4 regions of the Marinobacter sp. KM021 genome follow, and region 3 is predicted to be linked to each of the others. Evidence: predicted binding sites of a transcription regulator. Region 3 holds the regulator's gene; each other region holds the start of a gene.
What was found. Region 3 encodes FliA, which starts transcription of late flagellar genes. Its sites were predicted from a motif close to CTAAAGTTTNNNNNNNNNNNGCCGNTAA; they were not measured.
Positions count from the first base shown of each region.

Region 1 (7,570 bases), 1.4 Mb from region 3:
AAAGTATAAAGCCTGTTGCCTGAAGCGGTGATCACTCGAAGTCGGGCAGTTCCGGTTTCACCACGGGTTTGCCTGCTTCTGCCCAGGCATCAAAGCCGCCTTCGATAGACAGCACGTTAAGGTAGCCCATTTCCTTCAGGGACCTGGCGCTGAGCGCCGCGCGGCCGGAGTTCTTGCAGTAGAGCACAATCTTCATCTGCCGGTCGTCGAAGGCAGGATCGTTGCTGAACTTGAACTCCAGCAAACCCCGGGAAACATTGACCGCACCGGGTAGGTGGCCGGCCCGGTACTCCTCGCCATCACGGACATCCAGAAGTAGATCGGCTTTTTGAATCGCTGTGTCGGCATCGGCCAGTGGCACTTCCTGGATTTCTTGCTTTGCAGCGGCAACCAAATCGTGTGCAGTTTTCATGTTCACTCCTCGGCAAATCAGACAATGGTGTCAGGTTAAGACAATTCACGGGTTCCCGTCACCCATGCTGTGATAGATTGTGTCGATCAGTGATGAGGAACCTATGCAATCGACATCTCCGGTTAACCGGGAAAACACCAAAGGTGTTGTGTTCGGCCTTGCTGCATACACGATGTGGGGCAGCTTTCCCCTGTACTTCGCGTTGTTCAAGGGTATTCCCGCCTGGGAAGTGTTGATTCACCGGGTGATCTGGTCGTGCCTGTTTCTTGCGATTGTTATTTCCCTGCTAAAACGTTGGTCTGCGGTTACGGCAGCATTGAAACAGCCGAAACGGCTCGGGTTTGTGCTCGGTTGCGCGGTGTTTATTGCCCTTAACTGGGGCGTCTACATTTATGCCGTGGAAACCCGGCACGTGCTGCAGGCCAGCCTGGGGTACTTCCTTACCCCGCTGGTGAATGTGGCCATGGGGCTGCTGATTCTGGGGGAGCGGATTTCACGCTTGCAAGTGGTTGCGGTGACCCTTGCGGCAGTGGCGATTCTGTACCAGTTTGTTCTGCTGGGTGAGCTGCCCTGGATTACCCTGGTGCTGGCGTTCAGCTTTGGCACCTACGGGTTGATGCGAAAGAAGGTCGAGCTGGATGGGCTGTCTGGCCTGTTTGTGGAAACTCTGCTGTTGCTGCCGCTGGGGCTGGTGACGCTGGCCTGGTTGTCATCGGAGGGTTTGTCTCACTTTGGTGGCACCAGCTACAGTACCTTGCTGTTGCTTTCCAGCGGTGCGGTTACTGCCATTCCCCTGCTGGCCTTCGCCGGTGCCGCCCGGCGGCTGAAGCTCTCGACGGTGGGGTTTCTGATGTACATCAACCCCACTATCCAGTTCCTGATTGCGCTTTTTGTGTTCCACGAGCCCCTGAGCACCGCGAAACTGGTGAGCTTTAGCATGATCTGGGTGGCGCTGGGGATTTATTCCTGGTCGGCCTGGGATCAAAGGGGGAGATCATGAAACAGCGCATCATCGGCTATCACCAAGACGACGAAAACCATTGGGTGGCGCAGCTGGCCTGCGGGCATAACCAGCATGTGCGCCACGATCCGCCGTGGGTGAACCGCCCATGGGTTGTTACCCCGGAAGGGCGGCAGGCCATGCTGGGAGTTGAGCTGGACTGCAAAAAGTGTGACGAGGGTGCTCCGGCCGATGAGCAGCCAGGCCTTCAGGCCATCGTCTCCAGATAGGCTTCCAGTTCGTTAGCCAGCCAGCCTACCACGGCGCCGCCCTGAGCTTGTTCTGATTCCAGGGCGCTGAAGACCTTCCACCAGCGCGCGCTGCGGTGGTGGATGGTTTTCAGTTGTTCTCTCCGCAGTGCCTCAGCAATTAACGGTAACGGCAGGTCCGCCCAGCCGGCGCCGTCCATCACCGCATCCCGGATCAGCTCGTACTGGGTAAACGCCAGGTAGTTGGCGGTTTCCGGTGAGTCTGCCACCAGCACTGAATCCTGCATGTAGGCAATGGTGATTTCGGTGTGGCTGATCAGATCATCCTGGGTTACCCGTTTCAGTTGGCTAAGTGGATGCTCGGGCGCAGCGACGGTCAGCATGCGCACGTCAGCCAGCTCGCGGAACCATTGGTAGCCCTCATTCGTCAGTTCCGGCATCAGGCCGTAGGCGACATCCACCGACTGGTTACGGACCAGCGAGGGCAGTTCTCTCGGAGGGGCAAGATAGATCGACAGGCTGGTTTGCGGAAACCGCTGTTTCAGGCGGCGCAGGATGTCTCGCCACACGTCCTCGGGAATGGCATCGTCCCGGGCGATGCGCAAGACCGATTCGGCGCCGCTCAGGTGGTGCTGGCAGCGGGCCTGTATCTGGCCGGCGACCTGATCAAAGCGCCGACAGTCGGTGAGAATGGACTGGCCGATAGAGGTCAAATGCAGCTGGTTGCCGCTGCGTTCAAACAACTCAACCCCCAGCTCGTCCTCCAGCGAGGCCAGCACGGTGCTGACCGTCGTCCGGCTGCGGTTCAGCTCGCGGGCGGCCGCGGCAACGCTGCCGTTCCGGACCACGGATAGAAAGGTTTTAATCTGGGAAGTTTTCATGCCTATCTCATTGCGCCGGATTTTCCGTCGCTCAGCGACTCACGCCTTCGTGATGATGCCGATAATATGGCCGGCAATTCTCAGGAGGTCAAAATGTTTACTTCTCTGGCGCGGGAAAATATGGCGCTGACATTATCTGCGGCCGGTGCGGGCTTGTTTGCTGTCGTCGGTATCGGCTGGGGGCTTTGGGTTGATTCCCTGGTCATTCTTTTCGATGGCGCCTATTCACTGATCAGTCTGGCGCTGTCCCTGCTTTCTCTCTATGCCGCTCGCCTGGTGCGTCGGCCAGCAACAGAAGACTATCCGTTTGGTTTGGGTGCGGTGGAGCCGCTGGTGATTGCGGTGAAAGGCCTGGTTATTGCCCTGGTGTGTGTGCTTTCGCTGGCCTCGGCGGTGGTTTCGCTGCTGCAGGGAGGCCGTGCGGTGGCCGCCGACATGGCCATGGTGTTTGGTGCGGTGAACGTCGTGGGTTGCCTGGCCGTGTGGGTGTATCTGCGCTGGTCCGGCTTCCAGAACGACTCTGGCCTGGTCAGGGCCGAGCAGAGGCAGTGGCTGATGGACAGCGCCCTGAGTGCTGCTGTGATGATCGGTTTTGCCGCCGCCTGGATGCTGGAGAAAAGTCAGTGGTCAGAGCTGGCAGTATACGCAGACCCGGTGATGATGCTGGTGATCTCGGTGTATTTTATGACCGTGCCGGTGAAGATGATTCTGGAGTCAGTGCGGGAGTTGCTGCTGGCGGCACCCTCGGAAGATGCCATGGACGATATCCAGGAAACCCTGGAAGACCTTGGCTTGAATCCGGGCCAGGTGAGAGTGGCGAAGCTGGGCCCCAACCTGCTCCTGGAAGCTCGTATGGTCAGAATCTGAACCTCGTGTTCTGGCATCAGCCAGCCTTCAGCCCGCCGATGGACAGAATCAGTCTGCGGGTGTCGTCCTTTTTGATGGTCAGGTGGTCCAGCAGTGCCTGAAGTGCGCCGTTTGGATCCTCCGGGTGGCTTGAAGCAAACCGATTGACCAGCTCAATCTGGACATGCAGATCCTGGAATCGGCCATAGAGATCCTGGCGCTGTCGCAGGGTCTTAAGGGCGGATTTCCAGCGGTCGATGTCCAGTTCCATCAGGTAGCGGATGCGCTTCAGGAGTTTGCGCAGATTGTGGATGTCCTCGTCAGGCGAGTCGTGCAGCAGTTCTGCGGTTTTCCGGTTGAACATTCGTAGCCGGTGGTCAACGCTTTTTTGAATGTCCCTGGTACTGAGTTTGTCGATCAGTTTGCGGAATTGCCGTGACTGCAGCTCGTCTTCCCAGCTGTGCAGGCTCTGCCGGTAACGTTTGCTTGCAAGCCGTTTCGCCAGTTTTTTCTGTTCCTTGTCCACCCGCGCGCAGACCCATTGCTCCAGTGCCCGCAGGAGTTCTGGCTGGTCACTGCATAGCGGCGGCAGATCCTGGCTGAATACGTGCAGGTCCCGCAGGTTGCTCGTGGCCTGGGCGTGTCGTTTCAGGTGGGAAATGTGGCTCTTCAGTGATTTGTTTCCGGTCACCTCGGCCAGGGATTCGGCCACGGCGCGGCTGCGACGTAGGGCAATGCGATACTGGTGGAGAAACTCATCGTCCAGGCCGAGCATCACCCCCCGATGTAACTGGGTAAGACTCTCGGCCTGCCCCAAAAGCACTGACGGAGTGTCTTTGATCGTCGCTTTGCCAGCGTTCTTGTGCCGTTTCTTATTCTTGCGTTTGAAAGCCTCATAACTGAAGTCCACCGGGGTCAGAAAGGTTTCAAGCCGCCCCTCCTGTTTACCGAGTTTGCGCCAGTGTTTGATCGGTAGCCGGATGTGAATAAAACTGGCCGTGGGAAGTTCGAATGGCGCCTGTGGCACCAGGCTGGCTGCCAATTCCAGAAGCGCCGGGTTATGCCCGACAATGGCCAGTGTCTGCACCTGATCGCCGCAGGTCTGCAGCCACTGTAATAGACGGCGGTAGTCAAAAGTGTAGAGTTCCGGGGCAGTGTAAACCTGCACGTCAGAAGGTGAACCGGGGAGGATGCCCTTCAGTGTTTGCTGGGCGCGCAGGGCAGGACTTGCGTGAATTTCTCCGGTCATGGCCCCATAACGCCGCAGTGCCCGCCCCAGTGGTGCCAGTTGTTCCTCGCCTCTGGGATTGAGCGGGCGGTCCTTGTCGCTGAGGCTTTCGTTATCCCAGTTGGACTTGGCATGGCGGATGAGAAAAAGATGCTTCACGGTGGGTTCTCCCCGGCACAGCTGACATGAAACTTTAGTCTGACACAGGCTCAAGTCGTTTACATGACGGTCGATACCCGAACTATCTGGAAGGCTTGATACAAAAGGCCTGGCAATAAAGTCGACATGTTTGTACTTCTGTATCGGTATACAGGCGTTAACAAACTGGAACAGCCTTGTGAGTGGCACTGTGGATAATCCCGAGGCCTGAGTAGACAACCCGGAGCAGAACCATGACATTCTTGAGTAACCTGACTATCCGAGCTCGCCTTCTAATTGGCGTATTGGTCCCAGTTCTTGTTACGGCGGGTACCATTGCCTGGATCACCGCCAGCCAGATTCGTGCAAACGGAGAGGCGGAGTTGGAGCGCCTGGAGGAGGAACTGCTGGATGCCCGAAAGGAAGGCTTGAAGAATGTTGTGGAAACGGCCCGCGCGGTGGTCATGGAAGTGAAGAACAACTCCGGATTGGGCGACAGGGAAGCTCGGGAGGAAGCCCGACAAAGGCTTCGCTCCATTACATTCGGGCAGGATAACTACGTCTTCGCCTATGCTCGTAATCTGGAAAATCTGGCCTATGCTCCGGACCCTTCCCTTGAGGGGCCGACGACCAACCCCACCACTCAGAAACTGGTTCGGGACCTGTTCTCAGCTGCAGGAACCGATGGCTACTATGGGTATGATTGGCCAAACCCCGCCTCGGGAGAGGTGGAGCCTAAAGTGTCCTATTCGAGCATCATCCCGGGCTGGGACTGGATGATCGGCGCTGGTATCTACGTAACCGACATCGAGCGTGTTTTGGTCGAGGCGCGCAAGGAAATCGATTCGGCCATAGCGGCGGCCATGGGCTTTATCCTGTTGGTGACGGTTATCGTGGTTGTCGTATCCCTGATCATCGGCCTGGTGATTGGCCGCACTGTGACAGCGCCACTGAACAAAGTCAGCAATATCATGCAGGAAATTGCCGATGGTGATGGCGATCTGCGCCAGCGTTTGCCGGAGGATGGCAAAGACGAGCTGGCGGAACTTGGCCGCCGGTTCAATCATTTTGTGATCAAGATTCAGGACACCATTCGCGAAGTGGGCTCCACCACCGATCAGGTCGCCTCGGCCGCCGAAGAGTTGAGCCGGGTAGCCAACGAAACCCGCCAGTCGGTTCAGGAACAGGGCTCGGAAACGGACCAGATTGCTTCTGCGATCAATGAAATGGCAGCCACCATCCAGCAGATTTCTGGCAATGCCAATGAAGTGGAAAGTGCGGCCTCGGACGCTGACCGCATGGCCCGCGAAGGTGGTGAAACCATCACCAGCGCGCAGGGTGCAGTCAACCAGCTGTCGGAAGAGATGGAGAGCACAGCGGCCAGCATCAACGCCCTGGCGGAGAAATCCAATGATATCCAGCAGGTTCTGGATGTGATCCATGCGGTCACCGAACAGACTAACCTGCTGGCCCTTAACGCGGCCATTGAAGCGGCTCGGGCGGGTGAGCATGGTCGAGGCTTCTCGGTGGTGGCGGATGAAGTCCGGCAACTGGCCAAACGCTCTGCGGAATCCGCCGACCAGATCCGGGAAATGATTGACGGCTTTGTGGCCGAATCCAAGGCCTCTGTTGAACGAATGAACCATTCCCGCAAAAGTTCCGAAGCCACCGTCGAGCGGATCAACCACGCTACCGGTGCGCTGAACACCATTGTGACCTCGGTGACCCAGATTCATGACCAAGTGACCCAGATCGCTACCGCGGCGGAGCAGCAGAGCCAGGTGGCCGAAGAAATCAACCAGAACGTGGTGCGCATTGTTGATGCGGCCCAGCGCAGTGACACCGGTGTTACCCAGACTAACGAAGCCAGTCACGAGCTGGCCAGGTTGGGTGAGCATCTTCGTGAGCTGGTGGGGCAGTTCAAAGTCTGAGGATGCCCTGGACCGGCCCGCCGCATTGGCGTGGCCGGCCTCCAGGGTTATCATGGCTTTCTATTACTTGTTCGTTTCACCCTGAAACCAATAACAATGGAAGCCAACACCATGTCTACGCGCAGAATCTTCGTGGCGGCCCTTACGATGGTTGCCCTGCTGGCCAGCCCGTTTACGGTGGCCGAGAAAACCTACACCATCCGCCTGGCCGAAACCTGGGGCCCAAACTCCAAAATCCTGGGCGAGGCGCCTCGCAACATGGCTGCCATGGCCGAGCGAATGTCTAACGGCCGCCTGAAGTTCCGGATCGATTCCTCAAACAAACACAAGGCACCTTTTGGCATCTTTGACCTGGTGCGCAACGGTCAGTACGACATGGGCCACACTGCCTCTTACTACTACAAGGGCACCATCCCTAATGCCATGTACTTCACCACCATACCGTTTGGCATGATCGCGCCGGAAATGTATGCCTGGTTCTATCACGATGATGGCATGGCGCTGATGCAGAAGGTCTACGAGCCCTACGGCCTGCTGTCGTTTCCGGGTGGTAATACCAGTAACCAGATGGGTGGTTGGTTTCGCAAGGAAATCAACTCTCTGGACGACCTCAAAGGCCTGAAAATGCGCACCCCGGGCTTTGCCGGAGAAGTGATGTCCGAGCTGGGTGTGGCCGTCACCAACCTTCCGCCCGGCGAGCTTTACACAGCCCTGGAGCGGGGCACCATTGATGCCGTGGAATGGGTTGGCCCGGCTCTGGATCTGCAGATGGGCTTTCACCAGATCGCCAAGTACTACTATTCCGGCTGGCAGGAACCCAATGCCGAGGTGCAGTTCCTGATCAACAAGAAATCCTGGGATTCGCTGCCGGCGGACCTTCAGGAAATCCTGAGAGTGTCCATGCGCACCGCAGCCTATGATATGT
Region 1 is NZ_CP136129.1:3,823,272-3,830,841, reverse strand. It holds gene RVM24_RS17860 (YchJ family protein) at 1-31, shown strand, start outside; gene RVM24_RS17855 (rhodanese-like domain-containing protein) at 32-412, opposite strand; gene rarD (EamA family transporter RarD) at 516-1,412, shown strand; gene RVM24_RS17845 (DUF3565 domain-containing protein) at 1,409-1,642, shown strand; gene RVM24_RS17840 (LysR family transcriptional regulator) at 1,621-2,502, opposite strand; gene RVM24_RS17835 (cation diffusion facilitator family transporter) at 2,596-3,369, shown strand; gene RVM24_RS17830 (CHAD domain-containing protein) at 3,386-4,735, opposite strand; gene RVM24_RS17825 (methyl-accepting chemotaxis protein) at 4,969-6,645, shown strand; gene RVM24_RS17820 (TRAP transporter substrate-binding protein) at 6,757-7,570, shown strand, end outside.
Region 1: a site for FliA is predicted at 4,785-4,812, ahead of RVM24_RS17825 (methyl-accepting chemotaxis protein). Genes of this name have one in related genera too.

Region 2 (7,570 bases), 1.0 Mb from region 3:
GGACACCCTCACCCGCTTCAAGCGCATGCAGGGCCGTAACGCACTGTGGACCGTCGGCACCGACCACGCCGGCATCGCCACCCAGATGGTGGTCGAGCGCAAACTGGCCGCAGAAGAAGACAAAACCCGCCACGACCTGGGCCGGGAAGAATTCATCAAGCGCATCTGGGACTGGAAAGAACACTCCGGCGGCACCATCACCCGCCAGATCCGCCGCCTCGGCAACTCCGTCGACTGGGACAACGAACGCTTCACCATGGACGACGGCTTCTACAAAGCCGTACAGGAAGTGTTTATCCGCCTGTACGACGAAGGCCTGGTGTACCGCGGCAAACGGCTGGTGAACTGGGACCCGAAACTGCACACCGCCATCTCCGACCTTGAAGTCGAGAACAAGGAAGAGAAAGGCTACTTCTGGCACCTGCGCTACCCGCTGGCAGACGGCCAGAAAACCCAGGACGGCAAAGACTACGTCATCGTAGCCACCACCCGCCCGGAAACCATGCTCGGCGACACCGCCGTCGCCGTCCACCCGGACGACGAACGCTACCAGCACCTGATTGGCCAGCACGTACTACTGCCGTTGGTAAACCGCCGCATTCCCATCGTGGCCGACCACCACGCGGACCCGGAAAAAGGCTCCGGCTGCGTGAAGATCACCCCAGCCCACGACTTCAACGACTACGCCGTGGGCAAGCGCAACAACCTGCCCATGATCAACGTCATGACGCAAGACGCCAACATTCGCGAGGTGGCCGAAGTCTTCAATGCCGACGGCACCGAGAATTCCGAGATCAACAGCGCCCTGCCGGCCGCCTATGCTGGCCTGAGCCGGGAAGCGGCCCGCAAGCAGATTATCGCCGACATGGAACTGGCGGGCCTGGTCGAAAAAATCGAAGACCACGTGCTGAGCGTGCCCCGCGGTGATCGCTCCGGACTGATCATCGAACCGATGCTGACTGACCAGTGGTTTGCCGACGCCAAGACCCTCGCCAAGCCGGCTATTGAAGCGGTAGAAGATGGCCGCATCCAGTTCGTACCCAAACAGTACGAAAACATGTACTTCGCCTGGATGCGCGACATCCAGGACTGGTGTATCTCCCGTCAGCTCTGGTGGGGCCACCGGATTCCGGCCTGGTATGACGCCGATGGCAATATTTACGTAGGCCGGAGCGAGGCGGAGGTGCGCAGCAAACACCAGCTTTCAGACACACTGGAACTCAAGCAGGACGACGATGTACTGGACACCTGGTTCAGCTCCGCCCTGTGGACCTTCGGCACCCTGGGCTGGCCGGAAATCACCGAACGCCTGAAAACCTTCCACCCCACCGACGTACTGGTGACCGGTTTCGACATCATCTTCTTCTGGGTTGCCCGGATGATCATGATGACCATGCACTTCATGAAGAACGAAGACGGCACCCCACAGGTACCCTTCCATACCGTGTATGTAACCGGCCTGATCCGGGACGAGCACGGCGACAAGATGTCCAAGTCCAAGGGCAACGTGATCGACCCGCTGGATATGATCGACGGCATCAGCCTGCCCGAGCTGCTGGAGAAGCGCACCGGCAACCTGATGCAGCCGAAGCTGGCCGAAAAAATCGGCAAGCGCACCGAGAAAGAATTCCCCGAAGGCATCGCCGCCCACGGTACCGATGCCCTGCGCTTCACCCTGGCGGCCATGGCCACCACCGGCCGTGACATCAACTGGGACATGAAGCGCCTGGAAGGCTACCGCAACTTCTGTAACAAGCTGTGGAACGCTGCCCGCTACGTACTGATGAACACCGAAGGCGAAGACTGCGGCGTGAACGACGAGCCGGTGGAGCTATCCCTGGCCGACCGCTGGATCATCAGCGAGCTGCAGCACTGCGAGCAGGAGGTCATCCGCCACCTGGACCAGTACCGCTTCGACCTGGCCGCCTACGCTCTGTACGAGTTCATCTGGAACGAATACTGTGACTGGTACCTGGAACTGTCCAAGCCGGCCCTGAGCGACGACAACGCCAGTGCCGAGGCCAAGCGCGGCACCCGCCGTACCCTGGTTCGCGTGCTGGAAGCTGTACTGCGCCTGGCACACCCGATGATGCCGTTCATCACCGAGGAAATCTGGCAGCGCATTGCGCCGCTCGCTGGCAAACAGGGCGACAGCATCATGCTGCAACCCTACCCGCAGCCAGATGCCAGCAAGCAGGATGCGGAAGTCGCTGCCGATATCGAATGGCTCAAGGGCGTTATTCTGGCCGTGCGCAACATCCGTGGCGAAATGAACATCTCTCCGGCCAAACAGGTTCCGGTACTACTGAAAGGCGGCAATGCTGATGATGAGCGCCGCCTCAACGCCAACCGCCAGTTCCTGATATCCCTGGCCAAGCTGGAGAAACTGGAATGGTTCGAGGGCGACAAGGCTCCCATGAGCGCCACCCAGTTGGTGGGCGAAATGGAAGTGCTGGTGCCCATGGCCGGCCTGATCGACAAAGATGCCGAGCTCAAGCGCCTGGACAAGGAACTGGAGCGCCTGAACAAGGAAATCGGCCGCCTGGAAGGCAAGCTGAACAACGAGAAGTTTACCGCCAAGGCCCCGGCTGAAGTGGTCGAGAAAGAGCAGGAGAAGCTGAAGGATGCGCAAGGCAGCCTGCAGCGGCTCAGCGCACAACGGGCTGAAATCGAGGCCATGTAAGGCCATGATTGCCATCCTCGGCGCCGGCTCCATGGGCCGGCTCTGGGCCGCAACGCTACCTGCCGGGCAGGTAGCGTTTGTGCCCCGCCCGGGCAAGGCGCCCGACCCCGCCTGCTACCGTTTTCAACCCCTTGAAGGCGAATCCTTCAGCGTCACTGTTCCCTGGCTACAACGCGGTCAGTCACCTGAATTGTTGTTGGTGACCACCAAAGCCGGCGATACCCTCGAAGCCCTCAAAGATGCCCTGCCCTCGATTGCCAGTTCGACACCCATTGTGCTGTTCCAGAACGGCCTGGGCAGCCAACAGCAGGTTTCAGAAACCTGGCCGCAACGCCCGGTGCTGGCCGCCTCCACCACCGAGGGCGCCAACCGTCCGGAGCCAGCCCTGACGGTTCACGCGGGCCGTGGCGCCACTTGGGTAGGTGCTTTAAACACTGTAGGGCAGCCTCTGGTGGGCCGGGTTGCGCAGCAACTTGCCGAAAGCGGCCTTGAGGTTCACCCTGAACAGGACATACTTGGCCGACTCTGGCAGAAACTGGTGATCAACGCCGGCATCAACGCCTTTACCGCCGTACTGGATTGCCCCAACGGCGAGATACTGGAGCGACCGTTTTACCAACAGTGGATTAACCCCTTGTGCAGGGAAATCAGCCACCTGTTGGCTGCCGCCGGGCAACCGGAACATACGCCGGAAGCTCTGCGCGAAAGCATTGAGGCGGTGGCCCGCAGAACCGCCGCCAACACCTCCTCTATGCGCGCAGATGCGCTCGCAGGGCGCCCTACGGAAATCGACTTCATTAACGGTTATCTGGCCAGGCTTGGCCAGCAGCACGGCATTGCAACACCGGTGAACCAAATGCTCACCGAACAGGTACAACAACTGAACTGATCATTTATCAACGGGAGTACAATTCATGGGCAACCGCCTGTCTAAGATCTACACCCGCACCGGTGACGACGGCTCTACCGGCCTGGCCGATGGCAACCGCATCGCCAAGAATGCCCAGCGCGTGGAAGCCATGGGCATGGCGGATGAACTTAACTGCCACATCGGAGTGTTGATTGAAACGCTACCAGCCGGTGACAGCCTGATCGAGACGTTCCGGCGGATTCAGCACCACCTGTTTGATCTTGGCGGCGAGTTCGCCATCCCTGGCAGCAAGGTCATCAGCGACGACCATATTGATTGGCTGGAACAGACCCTGGATGAGCATAATGCCGGCTTGCCGCCATTGAAGAACTTCATTCTGCCCGGAGGTTGTCCTGCAGCCGCACAATGCCATCTGGCCCGGGCCGTTTGCCGTCGTGCGGAGCGGGTGGTGGTAGCGCTGGGCCACGAAGATTCCATCAATACCGCGTCCCGTCACTACCTGAACCGGCTGTCTGACCTACTGTTTGTCATTGCCCGCGTGCTGGCCCGCCGGGATGGCAGCCAGGAAATTCTCTGGGAACAAAAAAAATCCGGCCTCTGAGGGCCGGATTTTTCTGATCAGAGGCAACTGCCTTATACCTTGAACGCCTCTACCAGCCGCTGAAGCGATGCCGTCAACTCCGACATCTGGCGGGAAGACGCCAGCGTCTCTTCGGCGTTGGAAGCGGTGCTCTGCCCCAATTCGCCGATACGCTCCACGTTGGCATTCACATTCTTGGCCACCGCAGACTGCTCTTCTGCGGCCTGAGCAATCTGGTGGCTCATGTCGACAATCTCGGAGATACCCGAAGCAATGCGGTCCAGGGCTTCTGTCACCTCGCCGGATTTCTGAACCGTTTGCTCCGTGGCATCGTGGCTGGAGGTCATGGCAGAAACCGCCTCTTTAACACCACCCTGCAGCCGCGAGATCATACCCTCAATCTCTTCAGTCGATTTGTGGGTGCGCTGAGACAGTGAACGCACCTCATCAGCCACCACCGCAAAACCCCGACCCTGTTCACCGGCCCGGGCCGCTTCAATGGCCGCGTTCAGAGCCAAGAGGTTGGTCTGCTCGGCTATGGCCTTGATCTCGACCAATACCTGGCTGATGTTGTCGCTGTCTGAACTGACCCTGTTTATCACCGCTACCGCACCAGCGATTTCTTCCGCAAGACGGTTAATAGTTTGCACGGTAGCCGCCACAACCTGTCGGCCCGTCTCGGTATCACGCTCTGCGCTACCGGCGCTGTCCGCTACCCGATGGGCACTCTCAGTCACCTCGTTGACCGCCTCCACCATCTGCCCCATGGCTTCGTTTATCTGGCCGGTCTCTTCCATCTGGCGGGCAACCGCTTCACTGTTGGCTGCTGCAGTCTCATTAACCCTCACCGCCTGACTGTCAACATCATTCGTGGTCCCGCTGACAGAGCGGATCAGTTCGGCAATCCGGTCCGTCATATTATTGAATTCGGTGGTCAGCTCGCCCAGCTCATCACGATTGTTAAGCTGGATGTGCGCCGTCATATCACCAGCGGCGACGCTGCGAGCTGCCTCACTAAACCGGTTGATGGCGGTTCTTACTGACATAAAGAAGCCAATGTAGAGGTACACCACAAGAAGCATCACGCCGATCAGAGCCCCTACAATCAACCTGCGCTGGCCGGTCTCCCGCTGCAGTCGCTGTTCAAGGTTGCCGGAAACCACACTGAAAATGCTGTCATTGAGTGAATCGTAGTAGTCCAGCTGGGAGGATACGGTGGCGTCAAATTCCTGCCAGGGCTGTTCCAGACGCATCGGGGTGATGATGTTCAGGTCCAGCTGCTCGCGCAGCGCCATCAGGCTTTCATCGACCCGCGTCACAGCGCCGCCGGCTCTGCCTGAAAGTTTGGGAGAGGTTTCAACCGCAACCGACAAGGCAGGCGACAACAGGGAGCTGCGGTTGGTCAGCTGGTCATAGATTTCATTCAAAATCTCGCTCAGGTTATAACCCACCTGGCCATCCACCAGGGCAAAGATACCGTAAGATCGGGCCCTGCCAACAACGGTCCTCGCCTCAGGCAGCGCATTACGCACCAGCCCAAGCAGCAACAAATTTTCCCGCGAGGCGTCTTGTCCAAGTCCCGAAATTTCAATCGTAGCCGGCAACAGGGCCAGCACCTTCTGAACAAACTCGTGGTAATACTTGAACTGAGGGTCTATGTTGCCCTGGTAGTTGTCGTCCTGCTTCAGTTGCTCCCACTCCGCCTGCAAGGCCAGAACCTGATCCTTCCAGGAACCAGAGGTATCGAACGAGCGGTTGTTCCCCGCAAGGTCTGAAAGCAGGCCATCAATCAGCTCGGCAGCCTCACCTGCCTTACCCAGGAGTTCGTCTTCATCCTTGAGCACACCCGGCGCCTGGTAGTCGCGGTAAGCCATAGACGAAGACAACAGCTGGTCTACCTTGCGAAGTTCGGCAAGGCCCTCGATACCGCGAGTCATGGTTTGAACGGATTGATTGAGGCTGGAAATAACCAACCACGACAGGACAATGATCGGGCCCAGGAACAAGATGCTGATTAGGCTGAACTTGTAGACCATGGGCAACCGATTCATCAGGCTAACAGCTGGATTGATCAAATATTTCACGGCGCCCTCTCGCTGATTCTAATAACTGAATCTTTATTCTTTGTTTGATTATCGCCCAAGGTCGGAAAAACTTAATCACCTTTAAGTGTTATTCTGTAATGTTTTATGACACTCCTCAGACCACCCCGGCAATGACCAGCAACGCGGCAACGCAGATCCACACCAGCATGCTCCGGTTCAACAATCCCCGTATGGCCGCCAGGCTACGCCCGCCAAAACTTGTCCACTCATCCGGGTGCAACCGCGCAAACTGGGCTGGATCAAGCGCATAACCGGTTAACGACCCGTTTGCGGAAATCATGAGGACTTCCGAGGTTTTTCTTCCAAAACCGGGCAGGACTTTCTTCGCCTCCTTCGACCAGCCCGCGAGATCACCGGCCAGCCCCAGCGTGCAGGACAGTAGGCGAGCAGGAATCCAGCTGGCCAGGTTGGCCAGAGTCCGGAATCGGGCGCGGGCCGCTTGCTGCGGCCATTGCTCAGACAACGCCACCAGGCCTCGGGCAACCAGGGCAGCACCTATTCCACCCACCACATACCAGAAAGCCACCAGAAAGAACCGCTCGAAAACCCCGATCACCAGAGCCTTGGATAACGACAGATGCATGGCCTCTGGTGACAGCGCGGCGCCCCGCTCTTCCGGTGGCAACCGGTTCTGGATATGTCGCCAGGCAGCCTGCATGTCGCCCCGACTCCAGGCTTCCGAATAGTCACGTAACTGATGCCGCCAACCCGGCGCGCCCATCAGCAACACCAGCACGATCAGCTCTAGCGGATAGGCCGCCAGCCTGAATCCATACCATTCCAGCAAACACACAACGCCCACCAACACCAGTCCGGGCAGCAGAACCCAGATCAGCCCGGAGGTAATGGCATCCTCCTTTCCGGCCTGAATTTTCGCGCCCCGGTGAAACCAGGCACGCCAAAGCACGTCGCCATCAAGCCGGTTCCGGCTATCCAGCTGACGCCGAATAAGGTAGGCCAAAAGAAACACGACAAACACCATTCAGGCGATCTCCTCATGGGCCAACAGCCGGGAAAAATACCGCCAGTCGAACGCTGGACCAGGGTCAGTTTTCCGGCCAGGCGCAATATCGCTGTGGCCGGTAATGCGCTCGGTGCTGATTTCGGGCCAGGCCATCATGGTCAACCGCGCCATGTCTGCGAGTGTCCGGTACTGTTCGGGCGTATAGGGAACATCGTCTGCCCCCTCCAGTTCGATACCGATAGAGAAATCGTTGCACTCTTCCTGGCCGTCAAAACAGGACCGGCCGGCATGCCAGGCCCGGTCCAAACAACTGACAAACTGCACCACTGAACCATCGCGACGCACCAGGGCATGAGCGGAGACCTGC
Region 2 is NZ_CP136129.1:1,655,381-1,662,950, forward strand. It holds gene RVM24_RS07840 (valine--tRNA ligase) at 1-2,683, shown strand, start outside; gene RVM24_RS07845 (ketopantoate reductase family protein) at 2,688-3,572, shown strand; gene RVM24_RS07850 (cob(I)yrinic acid a,c-diamide adenosyltransferase) at 3,598-4,155, shown strand; gene RVM24_RS07855 (methyl-accepting chemotaxis protein) at 4,188-6,218, opposite strand; gene ampE (regulatory signaling modulator protein AmpE) at 6,334-7,221, opposite strand; gene ampD (1,6-anhydro-N-acetylmuramyl-L-alanine amidase AmpD) at 7,222-7,570, opposite strand, start outside.
Region 2: a site for FliA is predicted at 6,267-6,294, ahead of RVM24_RS07855 (methyl-accepting chemotaxis protein). Genes of this name have one in related genera too.

Region 3 (7,570 bases):
AACCAAGCTGTAATGTCTTGGTGCGGCTTTCCGGGAGGGCCGTCTTGGAGTTTCCGGCTCGCGGGTCGGCTCTGGCTGGACTGGAGCCGGGGCTGAGCGGTCGCGGGTTACCGGTCTGGCGGGCCGCTCTGGAGGCTGCGGGGCAGCCGGGCGCGTAACCCCGGGACGCGGAGCTGCCGGGCGTGCAGCCGGGGCCGCAGAACGACCGCTGGGCTTGCTGCCGGCCACGTCAAGAATCCGATCGATGAGGATTTTCTGAAGTTGGCTGGTATCCCGGGCAATTTCCTCGAAGTTCTTGGGCAGGAAGTCCACTGCCCCGGCTTCCAGGGCATCCAGAGTAACCCGCGCACCCTCATACGTCAGAGATGAGAACATCAACACCGGGGTCGGGTGCTTTTTCATGATTTCACGAACCGCCGAAATACCATCCATCACGGGCATTTCGTAGTCCATGGTAATCACATCAGGGCGCAGCTTTTCGGCCAGCTCCACCCCTTCACGGCCATTGGTTGCCGCACCAACAACCTCAATTTGCCCCGAGGCCGTGAGGATTTCCGTCAGCCGTTTGCGAAAGAACCCTGAATCATCAACGACCAGGACAGAAACTGTCATCCATTTCTCCTAAACAATCCTGCATGTTATCTGCCCCGGTACCGCTAACCGTAATGTTGAAGAAGGCTGGGTACGTCAATAATCAGGGCAATGCGGCCGTCACCGGTGATGGTGGCCCCGGCCATACCGGGCGTACCCTGTAACGCCCGCCCCAGGGGCTTGATCACCACCTCTTCCTGGCCGATCAGCTGGTCCACCACGAACCCGACCTGCTTTGTACCCATGGCCACAATCACCACATGGGCGTTTTCCGGCTCTTTCTGACCAGCCGCGCCATGTACCAGCCAGCGCTTGATGTGGAACAGCGGGAATACCTTGTCACGCACCACAATGCATTCCCGGCCATCGACGATGTTCGTTTTCGACAGATCCAGATGGAAAATTTCAACCACGTTCACCAGGGGCAAGGCGAAAGACTGATCGCCCAGCATGATCATCAGCGTAGGCATGATCGCCAGGGTGAGCGGCACCTTGATAATAATGCTGGTGCCCTTGCCCTGTTCAGACACGATGTTGATCTGGCCGTTAAGTTGGCCGATCTTGGTTTTCACCACGTCCATGCCCACGCCTCGGCCAGAAACATCGGATATCTGTTCCTTGGTCGAGAAACCGGCGGCAAAAATCAGGTTAAAACACTCGTTATCGGTCAGTCGATCTGCGGCGTCCTGGTCGTACAGTCCTTTCTCCACCGCTTTTCGGCGCAGAACATCAGGGTTCATACCCGCGCCATCGTCAGAGATGGAAAGCAGGATATGATCCCCCTCCTGTTCCGCAGACAGGGTCACAGTGCCTGCACGGGGCTTACCGGCCTTTTCCCGCACCTCTGGCATTTCAATGCCATGATCAACGGAGTTTCTGACCAGGTGAACCAGCGGGTCGGACAGCGCTTCGACCAGGTTCTTGTCCAGGTCGGTTTCTTCCCCGTGCATCACCAGGTTGATTTCTTTCTTCAGCCCTCGGGCCAGGTCTCGTACCACCCGTGGGAAGCGCCCGAATACCTTTTTGATCGGTTGCATGCGGGTCTGCATGACCGCCGCCTGCAAATCGGTGGTCACCACGTCGAGGTTGGCGACCGCCTTGTGCATATGTTCATCTTCGCTCTCGGAGCCCAGGCGCTGCAGGCGATTACGGACCAGTACCAGCTCACCCACCATATTCATGATGTCGTCAAGGCGCTTGGTATCCACCCGCACGGTGGTCTCGGCTGCGGGCGCCGCATCTCTTGCCGGGGCGGAGGGGGCTGCCGGCTTGGCTTCCTGCCTGGCGGGTTCCGGTTGTTTTGGTTCCGGCTTCTTTGGCTCAGGCTTGGCCGCAGGCTCAGGTTTGGTCTCCGCTGCGGGGGCCGCACCAGGGCTCTTGCCTTTGCCATGCAGCTCATCCAGCAGGTTTTCAAACTCGTCATCGGTGATCAGATCATCACCAGTGGATGATTTTTCCGGCTCTTCTGGTTCCGGCTCCGGCGGGGTGTCGTTTTCAACAACCGGGGGGCCAGCAAACTGGCCTTTACCATGCAACTGGTCCAGCAGGGCTTCAAATTCGTCGTCGGTGATCTCGTCGCCGTCTGACCCGGCGTCGTTGGCGGAGGTGTTTTCCGGTGCGGCCGCCGGCTGTTGCTCTGCACCTTTTTCATCGGCCAGGGCATCCAGCAGTTGCTCAAACTCTTCGTCGGTAATATCGCCGGAATCATTGCCCGCACCGGCGGCAGGTTCGGGTTCTGGCGTTGCCGGTGCCGGCGCTGCCGTGTCGCCTTCCGGCTTGGCAAGTTCATCCAGCGCAGCGATCAATTCGTCCGGAGCCGGAGTCGGCTCTTCACGGTTACGAACCTGATCAAACATGGCGTTGACGTGGTCCAGAGCTTCCAGCACCACGTCCATCAATTCGGAGGTGACCTTGCGCTTGTGGTTGCGGAGGATATCGAACACATTTTCCGCAGAGTGACAGCAGTTGACCAGCGCTTCGAGCTGCAGGAACCCGGCACCGCCCTTGACCGTGTGGAAACCACGGAAGATGGCGTTGAGCAGGTTGCTGTCATCCGGATGCTGCTCAAGATCTACCAGCTGCTCGGACAGCTTTTCGAGAATCTCGCCGGCTTCAACCAGGAAGTCCTGCAGGATCTCTTCGTCGGCATCAAACGCCATGCGTCACCCTCTATAATCGTTCAGAAACCGAGACTGGATAACAGGTCATCAACGTCGTCCTGCCCCGAAACTACATCATCACGCTCCTCAGCCTTGATCTGAGGCCCTACCCCTTTTTCGGCCGATTCTTCTTTTTCTTCAATCTGGTGCACGGTGCCGGTGAGCTGGTCCACGTGGCTGGCCATCACCACCAGGCCAAGCAGGTTCTCTTCGACTTCTTTCACAAGAGCCGTTACTTTCTGGATAACCTGCCCGGTAAGATCCTGGAAGTCCTGGGCCAGAAGGATTTCTGACAGGTTGCTGTACAGGGTATCGGAATCTGTGGCCAGGCCCGCAAAGAAGCGATCAATGCGGCCGTACAGCTCCCGGAATTCTGCCGGCTCCATTTCCCGACGGCGCAACCGCTGCCATTCGTCTCGCAGGGCGGTCGCTTCGTCGCGCATGGTATGCGCCACCGGCATGCTTTCTTCGACCAGGTCCATGGTGCGATTGGCCGCCTGGCTGGTCATCTGGACAACGTAGGCCAGCCGATCCGAGGCATCGGACATCTTGGACAAGGCTTCTTTCTGCTCGGCACTGCGGGCGTCTATCTGAAAATTTCGGATAGCCTCGTGCAGGCTCCGGGTCAACCGCCCCACTTCCCGATAGAGGCTCTGGTCGCGAACTTCACTAAGCTCGTTGATCACCGACATCGCACGGGCGTAATCGCCGGAACTGATGCATTCGGCCAGTTCGGAGCTTTGCTGCTGGAGCTTTTCGGTTACCTCCGGGTCGAGGCCCTGATGGTTCTCGTTCTTGTCAGTCATGACAGCCATCCGACCTCTGGTTACTGGATTCGCTCGAAGATCTTCTCAATCTTTTCCTTGAGAACGGCAGCGGTAAACGGTTTGACGACGTACCCGTTAACGCCGGCCTGCGCCGCCGCCACAATCTGGTCACGCTTGGCCTCCGCGGTTACCATCAGCACCGGCAGGTTCTTCAGGTTCTCGTCTGCCCGCACCGCCTTGAGCAGATCAAAACCCGACATGCCAGGCATGTTCCAGTCGGTCACCAGGAAGTCGTACTTGCCGCTCCTGAGCATGGGCAATGCAGTGTTGCCATCGTCCGCTTCATCCGTATTGGTGAAGCCAAGATCGCGCAGCAGATTCTTGATGATTCGCCGCATTGTGGAAAAGTCATCCACAATGAGAATTTTCATGTTTTTGTCCAATGGGACCTCCAGTCAGTAACACCCGGATTTCATTAAGCCTTTTGAAAGTCTAGCAGGCCGCTGCTTTAACCGCTTATTGTGTGGTGTTTGGCCGCGTTGTAAAGCGCCGGTTACCAAAATCTACACAGTTACGCGCCGCGCGGTCAGCGCCGGCCCGGTTTATTCTGGCTCGTCTTCCCGCCAATCGGACAACCGCCCCCTGAGACGAAGGGCCGCCTGGCTATGAATCTGGCTGACCCGGCTCTCGCTGACGCCCAGCACCGCGCCGATTTCCTTCAGGTTGAGCTCTTCCTGGTAGTAGAGGCTCAACACCAGCTTTTCTCGCTCAGGAAGCTCTTCGATTGCCTCTGCCAGGCTTTTCTGGAATGCATTTGATGCAATGCCATCCAGGGGATTATCGCTGGCCTCTGTTTCTTCTATCGGCAGCTCTCCGGATTCATTGAGCTCATCAAGGCTAAAAAGTCGGCCACTGTTGGCGTCTGCCAGGGACGCATGATATTCCGACAGGTCAATGCCCAGCTCTTCGGCAACATCGACATCCTGGGCCTCGCGCCCGGTGCGGTCTTCAACCGTTTTGATGGCTGCCGCGATACGGCGGGCATTGCGGTGAACGGAGCGGGGAACCCAGTCGCCCTTGCGGATTTCATCCACCATGGCACCGCGGATACGAATGCCTGCGTAGGTTTCAAAGGTGGCACCCTTGCCGGTGGAATAGCGTTGTGCAGCTTCCAGCAGGCCAATCATGCCGGCCTGCATGAGGTCTTCAAGCTGAACCGAGGCCGGCAAACGGGCCATCAGATGAAGGGCGATTTTCTTGACCAGCGGCGCATGCTCCTCAATCAGCTGAGAGGGGCCTTTTGCGCCAGCCTGATGGTAGATTCCCAGGTTTTTCGCCAATGTCATGTATCCGGTTTTCTTATAGGACTGGATTCAGATCAGACTTCGACGAGCCGCTCCACGAAAAACTCCAGATGCCCTCTTGGCGATGATGGCAGCGGCCAGCTGTCCACTTTCTCTGCCAGGGCACGGATCGCCAGCGACGCCTTAGCCCGTGGATAGGCATCCAGAACGGCCCGCTGCCGCTGAACGGCTTTTTTGACGGCTTCGTCGTAAGGCACGATACCTACATATTGTAGTGCTACATCAAGGAAACGCTCGGTGACACGGGTCAGTTTTTCATACAGATGCCGGCCTTCCTGCTCATTTCGCACCTGATTCGCCAGAATACGGAAACGGTTGGTGCCGTAGTCGCGATTCATCAGTTTGATCAGGGCATAGGCATCGGTAATGGAGGTAGGCTCATCGCACACCACCAGCAGCAATTCCTGGGAGGCCCGCAGGAAACTGACGACCGACTCGGAAATACCGGCTGCTGTGTCAACAATCAGCACATCAATCTGGTCACCCAGCTCGCTGAAGGCGTTGATCAGCCCTGCATGTTCCATCGGGCTCAACTGGGTCATACGCTGGGTGCCGGACGATGCGGGGACAATCTTGATACCACCCGGGCCGTTGACCAGAACGTCCTTGAGGTCGCACTCGCCACTGAGCACATCCTGCAGATTGCGATTGGCGGTAATGCCCAACAGCACGTCGATATTGGCAAGGCCAAGGTCTGCATCCAGCAACACCACCCGCCGGCCTTTCTGGGCCAGCGCGATACCGAGGTTGACGGACACATTACTCTTGCCGACACCGCCCTTGCCGCCGGTAACCGCAATCACCTGAACCGGATGTGGTCTGCTCATACTGTTATCAGTCTCTTACTGCGTTCTTGTGTGGGCACAAACGGCAGCGCACCGGCTGTACCACCGGGCCTCAGGCCCCTTCTGCAACGGCCTGGCCGTGCTGCATTGTTTTCAGGCGTTCTACGCCCAACCGCACCAGAGGAATGGCCTCTGCCCGGTGCAGGTCTTCGGGAATCTTCTGGCCATCGGTATACCATGCCACTGGCAGGCCGGTTTCCATGACAAAGCCCAAAGACTCACCCAGTGTCAGCGCTTCGTCAATTTTGGTCATCACGCAGCCTGCAAGGTTTGCCATCTTATAGCAATGCCACACGGATTTCATGATGCGCGGCTGGCTGGTGGCAGACACGACCAGATGGGTACGGATATTGTGATCGCTCCGGGCCAACTCCGCCAGCTGTTCCTGATAACCGCGATCCGAGCTGGTCAGCCCGGCAGTATCAATCAGAACCAGGTGCCGGTCTGACAATTCGTCCAGAATGTCATCCAGGGAATGACTCTCGTCCACAACCCGGACCGGAACATTGAGGATACGGCCAAACACAAACAGCTGTTCATGGGCTGCCACCCGGTAGCGATCGGTGGTGACCAAAGCCAGGGAATCCGGCCCGTGCTCCAGTACATATTGGGCTGCCAGCTTGCCAATGGTGGTGGTCTTCCCAGACCCGGTTGGCCCCACCAGCGCATAGACGCCGCCGGCCTCAAGCCAGTGTTCCCGAGCGGTACGTACGCCGGTGGCCAGCATCTTCAGGGATTGCTTCCAACCGTCTTCCAACCTGCCGGCGCGATGCTGACGGGACAGAGAGGTTGCCAGCTCCGCGCCCAGGCCAAATTCCTGCAGCCGCTCTGCAAGCCTCTGCTGAACCGCATTGGATGCCGCGACTGCAGGCTTCTCGGGTACCGAGGTACGGCCGCTGACCATCTCTCTCAGGGAGTTGATTTCCGCTCTCATGCTCGCCAACTCATCCGAGTAGCCCGCCTCTGGTCGGCCACCCGCATTGCCCACCGAGGTCGATCCACCAGCCAACTCACCTGACCAGTCGGCAGCCGGCCGATCATCAGCCAGTGCACGATCATATTCCGCGCCGACACCCGCCCGCTTCTCCCGCACTTCGCGAATGCGACTGCGCGATCGGTTCAACTCTTCTTCCAACCGACGATGCTGGTCTGCCTGCAGCTCCGCCAGGCGCGAGCCGTTGGTGGCCTGTGCCGCTTTCTCGCCAAGGCGCTGGCGTGCCATATTTTCGTCATAGTCCAGGGCCGTCACAATTTCGACGCCTCCGTCCACCCGGCGATTGGACAAAATAACGGCATCCGGCCCCATCTCATGACTGACCTGTTTCAGGGCTTCGGCCATGGTCTTTGCAAAAAACCGTTGTACTTTCATAACGCTTCATCCTCCACCGGCGTGCCCGAATCGGGTGTTCGCCTTGCCCTGCCGGCCTTACTGGCCAACAGAGGCGACTATCGTGATCTGTTTGTTATCCGGAATTTCCTGGTACGAGAGCACATGCAAACGCTCTACCCCATAACTGGCAAACTTTGCCAGCACTGGCCGCAAGGGCCCGGAAACCAGAAGAATCGCCGGCTTGCCCAGCATTTCCTGGCGCTGAACACTGTCCTGAAGAGACCGCTGCAGCTTTTCCACCATGTTGGGCTCAAGCACCAGGCCAATATCTTCCTGTCCGCCGGATTGTTGACTCTGCTGAACAGACTTAAGCAATAACTGTTCCAGATCGGGATCCAGAGTGATCACCGGAATCTCGGCATCGTTGCCACAGATGCTCTGAACGATCATTCGGCGAAGCGCCTGGCGAGCCAGGGTGGTCAACAGTTTCGGGTCCTGGCTTCTGGGGTGCACG
Region 3 is NZ_CP136129.1:649,935-657,504, reverse strand. It holds gene RVM24_RS03125 (protein-glutamate methylesterase/protein-glutamine glutaminase) at 1-612, opposite strand, end outside; gene RVM24_RS03120 (chemotaxis protein CheA) at 657-2,750, opposite strand; gene RVM24_RS03115 (protein phosphatase CheZ) at 2,771-3,556, opposite strand; gene cheY (chemotaxis response regulator CheY) at 3,577-3,960, opposite strand; gene RVM24_RS03105 (RNA polymerase sigma factor FliA) at 4,120-4,863, opposite strand; gene RVM24_RS03100 (MinD/ParA family protein) at 4,896-5,708, opposite strand; gene flhF (flagellar biosynthesis protein FlhF) at 5,779-7,095, opposite strand; gene flhA (flagellar biosynthesis protein FlhA) at 7,153-7,570, opposite strand, start outside.

Region 4 (7,570 bases), 650 kb from region 3:
GCGTATGGGGTGGAGAGTCGTCGGCCGGCGGTATCGACGCCTTCCTGACCCGAATCGATACCATACCCGATGGCGATGCACTGGTGCCAACGATCGCCTGGACGGTCCAGGTGGGTTCTGAGGGTGATGATCATGTGGTGGGCGGCAGTGTGGCCGCTCTCAGCCCCCTGCTGTTTGGTTTTGCGCCATCATCGATCGACGGCACGGCGGTTACCGGCCCCTTTTTCTTCGGTGGCAGCGCCTCGGGGACAGTGTCGGTTTACCAGGTTGGAGAAGAATCCGCCGAGGTTCTGCGGCACGGGTTTTATGGCGATGGTAGCGCGTGGCTGATTGGTGACGGCCCCTTTGAGTATCGAGTGGAAGTTAACGAAGATGACGCTGACGAACTTATTCGCACACGTGTGAACAGCCGGGCCGGGTTTGCTCTCGGTTACAGTACCTCGGGTGCCATAGGCAGTGCATTGTCGGCCAATGATCAGAATGACACTGCCATTGTAGAGCTGAGCCAGGGCCTGCTGTTTAACGGCGATATGGTCATTGCCGGTTCCACCGATGGGGTCTTCGCTGAAGGCGCTGGAAATCCCTCCACCCGCCATGCAATCCTGGCAAGGCTGAATCGTGGTGATGACGAAGCGGCCTATCGGAGCTGGCGCGTTCAGCCTGAGGTTGAGGGGTTGAATGTGTTAAGGCTGAAAAACTATCGGGATGATGAAATTACTGCGTTGGTAGACCTGGGTGGTGAGCTGGCAATTAGGCTGTTCGGCCCGGAGGGCGATGCACTGACCTCCGAGAACCCTTAATGGCTTTAAAGGGGGGGGGCGAGGCCTTAGACGGTCCCCTCCTGCCGGCTGGCGCTGGCATACAGCTTCAGGTAGTCGGTACTGGTCACAATGCCTGATGGCTGGCCTTTTGCGTCAACGATCAGTGCCGCGTTCAATTGGTGTGCAAGCATAAGCCGCGCGAGCTGGTGTGCGTCGGTTTCCGGAGAGGCGGTCAGGAAAGCTGGCAGTTCAACCTGAGACAGGCTCTGACTTACTGCTTGTGACGGGTTTTCGTGGAGCCAGGCGAGTAGCCAGCGCAGGTCAATCAGGCCTGCAACGTTGTGGTCGGCCAGGATGACCAGATGGTGCACATTGTTGTCTTCCATGCTGGACATGGCCTCACCCATGGAAGCCGTAGCGGGTACAGAGTACAGCGCCGGTGAGCAAATGGCGGAAACAGGCAGGTACACACGCTCCTCGCGCCGTTCTCCGGCGGCTGCGGCGCCATACTCCTGGAGTGCACGGTGGCGGCCGCTGTTAGCGGCCTGCTGAAACTCCGCGTCGGTTGCCTCGCTGTGGCCCGGTGAAATCGCGCCGGATTCCGTCAGCTCGGTGACGTCGCCAACGCGACGGCTTCGCAAGGCTTCCGGCAATCGGGTGCCGATTGGTCGCCCCGGCTCACTTACGTGAATAGACATTCCACTAACTCTCCCATGTGACTGCTGCAACATCCCAATGCAGAGCAGCTCCTCTAATGGTAACGGCTGAATGTCACAAAACTGTAGGCCGGCTTCATTACGCCTGGGTAAGTGTCAGGTTCGGTATAGCCGCCCCGTTTCCAGTCGCTTTGAGAGCGGCGCAGGCAAGCAGTGGGGCTGGCCGCTGATAACATCTGCCAGATATTCTGCCAGCAAGGGTGCCCAGACCAACCCTTTGCTGCCCAGGCCGGTCAGCAGATACAGGTCGTTAAGGTGGTTCCCTTCGGTGTCCCGCATGTGGCCGGCCACAGGCTGGTAATCGTGCGTGGTACAGCGAAAGGCCACTCGCCCTTGCAGCTGATCGGGATCTGGCACCGATTCTTTGGTTACAGACGGCAGAATCCGTTTTAGCTCGTCAAGGTTTTCCTGGTGGCCTGCGGGGGTTGGGTAGGGGGTCTCGTCCTTAAGGTCAAATGTCGCCCCGGTGACTGCACTGCCGCCTTGAACAGGGTTGAGATACTTTGTCCCGCAGATCACCGTTTGGGGTAGGTTGAAGTCTGCCTCCGGTAGTTCAGTAACCTGACCGCGGATCGCTTTCAAACGGAGCTGCCCGGCTACGGGCACCAAGGCGGGGCTTTCGTGACCTCCGGCAATGACCACAGCGTCTGCGCGGCTGTCCTCGCCAGAGTGATTTCGGATACACCATTGATTGTTACATGGCAGAAGGTTAGCGACCTGGTAACTGAATCGTGTTTCAATCAGAGGGTGCTCGGCCAGCTGCTGACAGGCCTTTGCAGGCTCAAGCCAGCCGGAACCGGGAAACCAGAGACCGCCAGTGTTAACCGCAATTCCTGCCAGCTCGCTTGCCCGGATTGCATCCACCGGTTCCAGCAGGTCAGCCGGGTAATCATTGCGATCGCAGAACCGCCGCTGGCGATCGATTTCCTGATCATCGGTTGCCAGTTGCAGTAGTCCCGTTGGGTGCCAGAAGCGGTTTTGCCAGGGCCGATAGAAACGTTGGCTGAAACTGAGGGCCGTTGCAGAAAGCTCAGTCTGTGCGTTGTACTCCACGCCAAGTTTTACATAGAGCGCGCCCTGGGGATTGCCAGATGCCGCAGAACCGGCGTGGGGCGCCTTGTCCAGCAGCAGCACCTGAACACCCCGTTCCGCCAGGTTGCGGGCGAGCAGGGTGCCGGCAATTCCTGCACCGATAATGGCAACCGTGCCAGTTTTCGCCTCTTGTTTAGTCGCATTCCCCGGCGCGTAAATACCTGCAAGCATTTCCCGCTTGCGGCCAAAGCCAGGGACTTTGGCGATCTCGAAGCCAGTCTCTGCAAGGCTGCGGCGCACACGGCCAACGGCGGTAAACGTGGCCAGGGTCGTTCCGGGTTTGCTGTGGCTTGTGATCAGCCCGATGGCGTCGTCCAGCCACATGTCCGGGTTTAACGACGGGGCGAAGCCGTCAAGGAACCAGGCATCGGCTGTAAAAGTGAGATCCTTCCAGGCGTCCAGGACATCTCCAAAATACAGGGTAAGCCGAACCCGACCTCCGGCCAGCACCAGCCGATGAGTGCCCTTGATCAGTGGAGGGTACTGTTCGATAAGCTCCGCTGCCAGGGGGGTTAGCTCGGGCCAGTACGACAGGGCCTTTTCGAGGTCCTGACGGCGCAGGGGAAATCGCTCTACCGACACAAAGTGCAGAATGGCGCTGTCATCGGCCGAGCGCCACTTTAACCATTCCGCCCAGGCGGCGAGAAAATTCAGGCCCGTGCCAAAACCGGTTTCAGCAATCACAAAGTGGCTGGCGTCTGGTACCTGCTGGAACCGCTCCGGCAACTGGTTATGCCCGATAAAAACATGCCGGGTTTCTGCCAGGCCGTCGTCCCTGCTGAAATATACGTCTCCAAACCGGGTGGATTCGGGCACGCCGTCGCGCCAGACAAGTTCTGCCGGCTCCATGGCCGGCGGCAGGCAGGGGGAATGCATGGTGCTCAGTCTTCAGTGTTAACCAGAGTCACTTTCTCGATGACGACAGCCTGAACCGGAACATCCGCCATGCCCTGGCGATGTCCGGTTTGTACGCCGGCAATCTTGTCGATCACGCCCATACCCTCGGTGACCTTGCCAAAGACCGCGTAGCCCGCACCACGCACACCAGCATTCAGGAAATCGTTTTTGGCGACGTTAACAAAGAACTGAGAGGTTGCTGAGTTTGGGGAGCTGGTTCGGGCCATGGCCACGGTGCCCCGAAGATTAGGCAGGGTTGCTGAGGCTTCGTTAACGATGGGGTTTTTGGTCTGTTTGCGGGCCATGGTTTCGGTAAATCCGCCGCCCTGAATCATAAAGCCGGGAATCACCCGGTGAAAGATCGTGCCGTCGTAGAATCCGTCTTCGACATAGGAGAGGAAATTCTCCACGGTTTTGGGGGCTACGTCAGGGCGCAACTCAAGCTCAAAGGCCCCTTCAGAGGTAACAAAGCGAACCTTCGGCAGCTCTTCGGCCTGAATCGGAGTGGCCAGCATCAGGGCTGCGATGGCGGCAAACAGGACGGACATCACAGTTGATACGGGTTTTACGATATTTGTCATTTCAGAGGCTCTCACAGTTTCAGTTGTTATCAGGAATCCTGAGACAATCCGGATAGAACAAAATTAGCGAAGATCTTAACAGATCCTTACCTGAATAAGTGCAAATCAGAACAGCGTAGGCCAGGGGATTGGGCTACGCTTTAATCATTATCAATACCGGGCCTGGTTGTACGGTGATCACTCTGAATGCAGGAGGAGCCTAGTGAGAATCCGTAAGGGGTTTGAAGAAAAGTCCCGGCTTGGCCGGTTGTTGATCAATCGCGGCTATTTGTCGGAAGGTCAGCTGGACGAGGCGTTGTTGTTGCAGCGGGAAACCGGGCAGCGCCTGGGCGAAGTGTTGATCGCCGCTGGCTGGGTGACTGAAAAAGAACTGCATCGTGTTCTCAAACACCAGGCCCGTTATCGTAATGCGGCAGCGCTGGTTACCATGGTGACGTTGCCGTTTCAGCCGTTGGTGTCGCTGGCGGCCGGCAATACCAGCGCGGCATCCCTGCCTGCGCAGGCCGGTCAGTTATATGAAAAGGGGGACTTTGCGCCTCTGTCTGACAGCGATATGGCCGGCGTAACGGCTCAAAGCAGTGTGGGCTTGCTGGAGCGTATTGAAACGGTTGCCGCAATGCCGGGAAATGCTGGCGGTGCGGTTGATGATCCGGAACTCGCCGGACTCGACTCAGTAGAGGGAATCAAGCTGGCCGCCAACATTTTTGTGCCAGTGCTCAGTTTCCTCGATTCCGATCTGACCATCTCTGGTGTTCACTACAGGGAGGGTGAGCCCCGCTATTCCATTCGAGAGGATGGCGCCCTGAGGCTGGCGTTTCCCGAGCGGATTGAGGAGATCCGGATGGACAACATCCGCGTGAGTGGCAATCACAGTCCATCCATGGGGAACGTCAGCATTCACAACATACGGTTTCATCCGGATTCCCAGATGACGATCTACACCCGTTAATGCACGGGTAAGGTGAGTCTAACGAAAAACGCCCGGATAGCCCATCCGGGCGTTTTTGTTTGCCGGGTCGGTCAGGCGCTGGCTAGAATGTTGCCGCTGGATACACTGGTTTGTTCGCCCTTGGCACCATAAAGCTTCTGTTGGGCAGAGGCGCCACGGAAGATGTCCGTGAGCCTCGTCAGGCGTTTTTGAAGGTGTCCGACAACACGACCGTTGTTCTGGTTCAGTTCCTGGCAAGCACGAAGGCGCCCATCGGCGGTTTTCCAGAGTTGGTACAGGTCTTCCATGCCACCGGCACGGATAAATCTGGAGGGCTCGCCGGCATCCGGTCGGTACCCCATGTTCACCAACAGGCGGATCTTTTGTTTCGCACGCTCACGGATATCCGTCAGGATGTTGTTTTTCTGAGTGGTGATTTCCTGGAGCGGAGCGATGTCGGAGGACGCCAGGAGTTGTTTTTCCTGGTTGAGAAGATCCGCCAGGGTTTCAAGCTGGCGGATGTCTTCTGAGAGAAGGGTCTTCAATTCAATGATTGCAGCCATGTTTTACTCACCCGAAAATGCTTTTATCCATCTCAAGCATTTTCTGGGCCAGTTTCTCTGCATCAATTTTGTAGGTGCCATCTTCCAGTGCTGCGCGAATCTGCGCAATGCGGTCGTCGTCCATTTCCGGGTAATCGCCCAGTTTCTGTTCCAGCTGCTTCAGGTTTTTGGCCTGATTACTGAGACTGACGTTGTCGCCGCGTGCAGCCGTGCTTTGAGCCTTTGCCTGCTCTCCAGCCGTGGAGGGCGCACTCTGGCTGCCTGTTGCTTTGTCGGCCGTGGTTCTGGTGGTGTTGACCTGGCCGGGGCCAATTCCATTTAAGTCAACTGACATAAGGGTACCTGCTTGCCTGTGGCCACCTTCAGAGGTGGCGGAATCGAGTTTATGTCTGCTTATCGGCAGCGTTTAGCCGACCTTTAGAATAAAACGGAAAAAATTTGCCGCTGGGCACGGATTTGCCGTTACATGGCAATTTCCACCCGGCCAGGAGCCGTGACCGTTGCCCGAACCGTGCGTGCTGATTGCAGATTCTCAACCATCACTTGCTCGCCGACACTGGCACTGGCCAGGGCCTTGCCTCGGGAACTGACCGAGAACACCGCGGATTTGGCGGTGATGATAACATGATCGCCCCGCTCAACGGCATTGGGAGCTTCGAGCAGGTCCGGCGTCAGCACCGACCCTGCATTAACTGGTCGCCTCACCAGCATGCCGGATACCTGTTCAATATCCGTGAGAATGCCCCTGCGGCTGGCGTTGATCTGCACCTGCTTTTCCTGCAACAGTTCACCGCTGATGCGCTCACCGCGGGCCAAAGGCCGAGCCGCAACAAGGGCAGGGCCGTGTACTTCGACACTGGCTGTGACGAACATCCGCCATGGCCGCTCCCCGGCACAGGACACCATTACCGATGGCGATGTCGTCCTGAGGGGGTCATTGGTAAATGCGGTTTCGAGTGCCCGTTCGCAAGCAGCCAGGCTAAGCCGGCTATCGATGCTGCCGACAGTGAAGTTCACCTCGTATTGTTGTTGGCGCTGCTGGTCGGCCCAGGCTTCGATAAATTGACCGGCGGCATCGCGTATCTCGCTTGCGGTGGTGGCCGCAGCGACCGCATTCAGGCCCAGGTTATATAGGCAAAAGGTCGCCAAAAAGATGGTTCGCATCTGCACGGCTTTGTCCTATGCTGTCAGTTAGGCGCATTTACAAGAATTCCGTTAAGGAAAACGCCATCGGAGCCGTTAACCCTAATTGGATGCTGGGCGTCAATGTTTTGGCCCAGATTCGCGTAAACAAGCAGTTAGTATTGTTTGAGCAAATTCTGTGCCGGTCTTCGGCATGCCGGGAGTATAAAATTATGGCAGGGGTGTTGGACAGCGTTAACCAGCGTACGCAGCTGGTTGGTCAGAACCGGCTTGAGCTGTTGTTGTTCCGTTTGCGGGGGCGGCAGCTATACGGGATTAACGTTTTCAAGGTGAAGGAGGTCCTTCAATGCCCGAAATTGTCATCGATTCCTAATAGCCGCCAGGTGGTTCGGGGCGTGTCCCATATCCGTGGCGAGACCATTCCCATCATCGACCTGAGCATGGCCATAGGCATGGCAGGCATTCCACAGGAAGAGCTGACAACAAGCTTTGTGATCATTACTGAGTACAACCGCAAAACTCAGGGCTTTCTGGTGACTGGTGTCGACCGGATCATGAATATGAACTGGGAAGATATCCTCCCGCCACCCAAGGGGGCTGGCAAGGATGTGTACTTGACGGCGGTCACCAAGATTGATGACAAACTTGTAGAAATCATAGATGTAGAAAAGATTCTTGCAGAAGTTTCTCCGCTCAGGGAAGATGTCACCGAAGAGCTGAAAACTCGCAGCGCCGAGCGTGTGCCCGGACATTTGCCGGTACTGGTTGTTGATGATTCGTCTGTGGCGAGGCGCCAGATCGAGCGCTGCCTGACCGCGATTGGAATGGAAGTGGTCACAAAGAATGACGGCAAACAGGCGTTGAACTATCTCAAGGAGATCACGGGGGA
Region 4 is NZ_CP136129.1:1,297,229-1,304,798, reverse strand. It holds gene RVM24_RS06125 (hypothetical protein) at 1-800, shown strand, start outside; gene RVM24_RS06120 (CBS domain-containing protein) at 827-1,459, opposite strand; gene mnmC (bifunctional tRNA (5-methylaminomethyl-2-thiouridine)(34)-methyltransferase MnmD/FAD-dependent 5-carboxymethylaminomethyl-2-thiouridine(34) oxidoreductase MnmC) at 1,574-3,445, opposite strand; gene RVM24_RS06110 (peptidylprolyl isomerase) at 3,451-4,047, opposite strand; gene RVM24_RS06105 (pilus assembly protein PilB) at 4,250-4,996, shown strand; gene RVM24_RS06100 (flagella synthesis protein FlgN) at 5,068-5,538, opposite strand; gene flgM (flagellar biosynthesis anti-sigma factor FlgM) at 5,546-5,872, opposite strand; gene flgA (flagellar basal body P-ring formation chaperone FlgA) at 6,001-6,702, opposite strand; gene RVM24_RS06085 (chemotaxis protein CheV) at 6,894-7,570, shown strand, end outside.
Region 4: a site for FliA is predicted at 5,932-5,959, ahead of flgM (flagellar biosynthesis anti-sigma factor FlgM). Genes of this name have one in related genera too.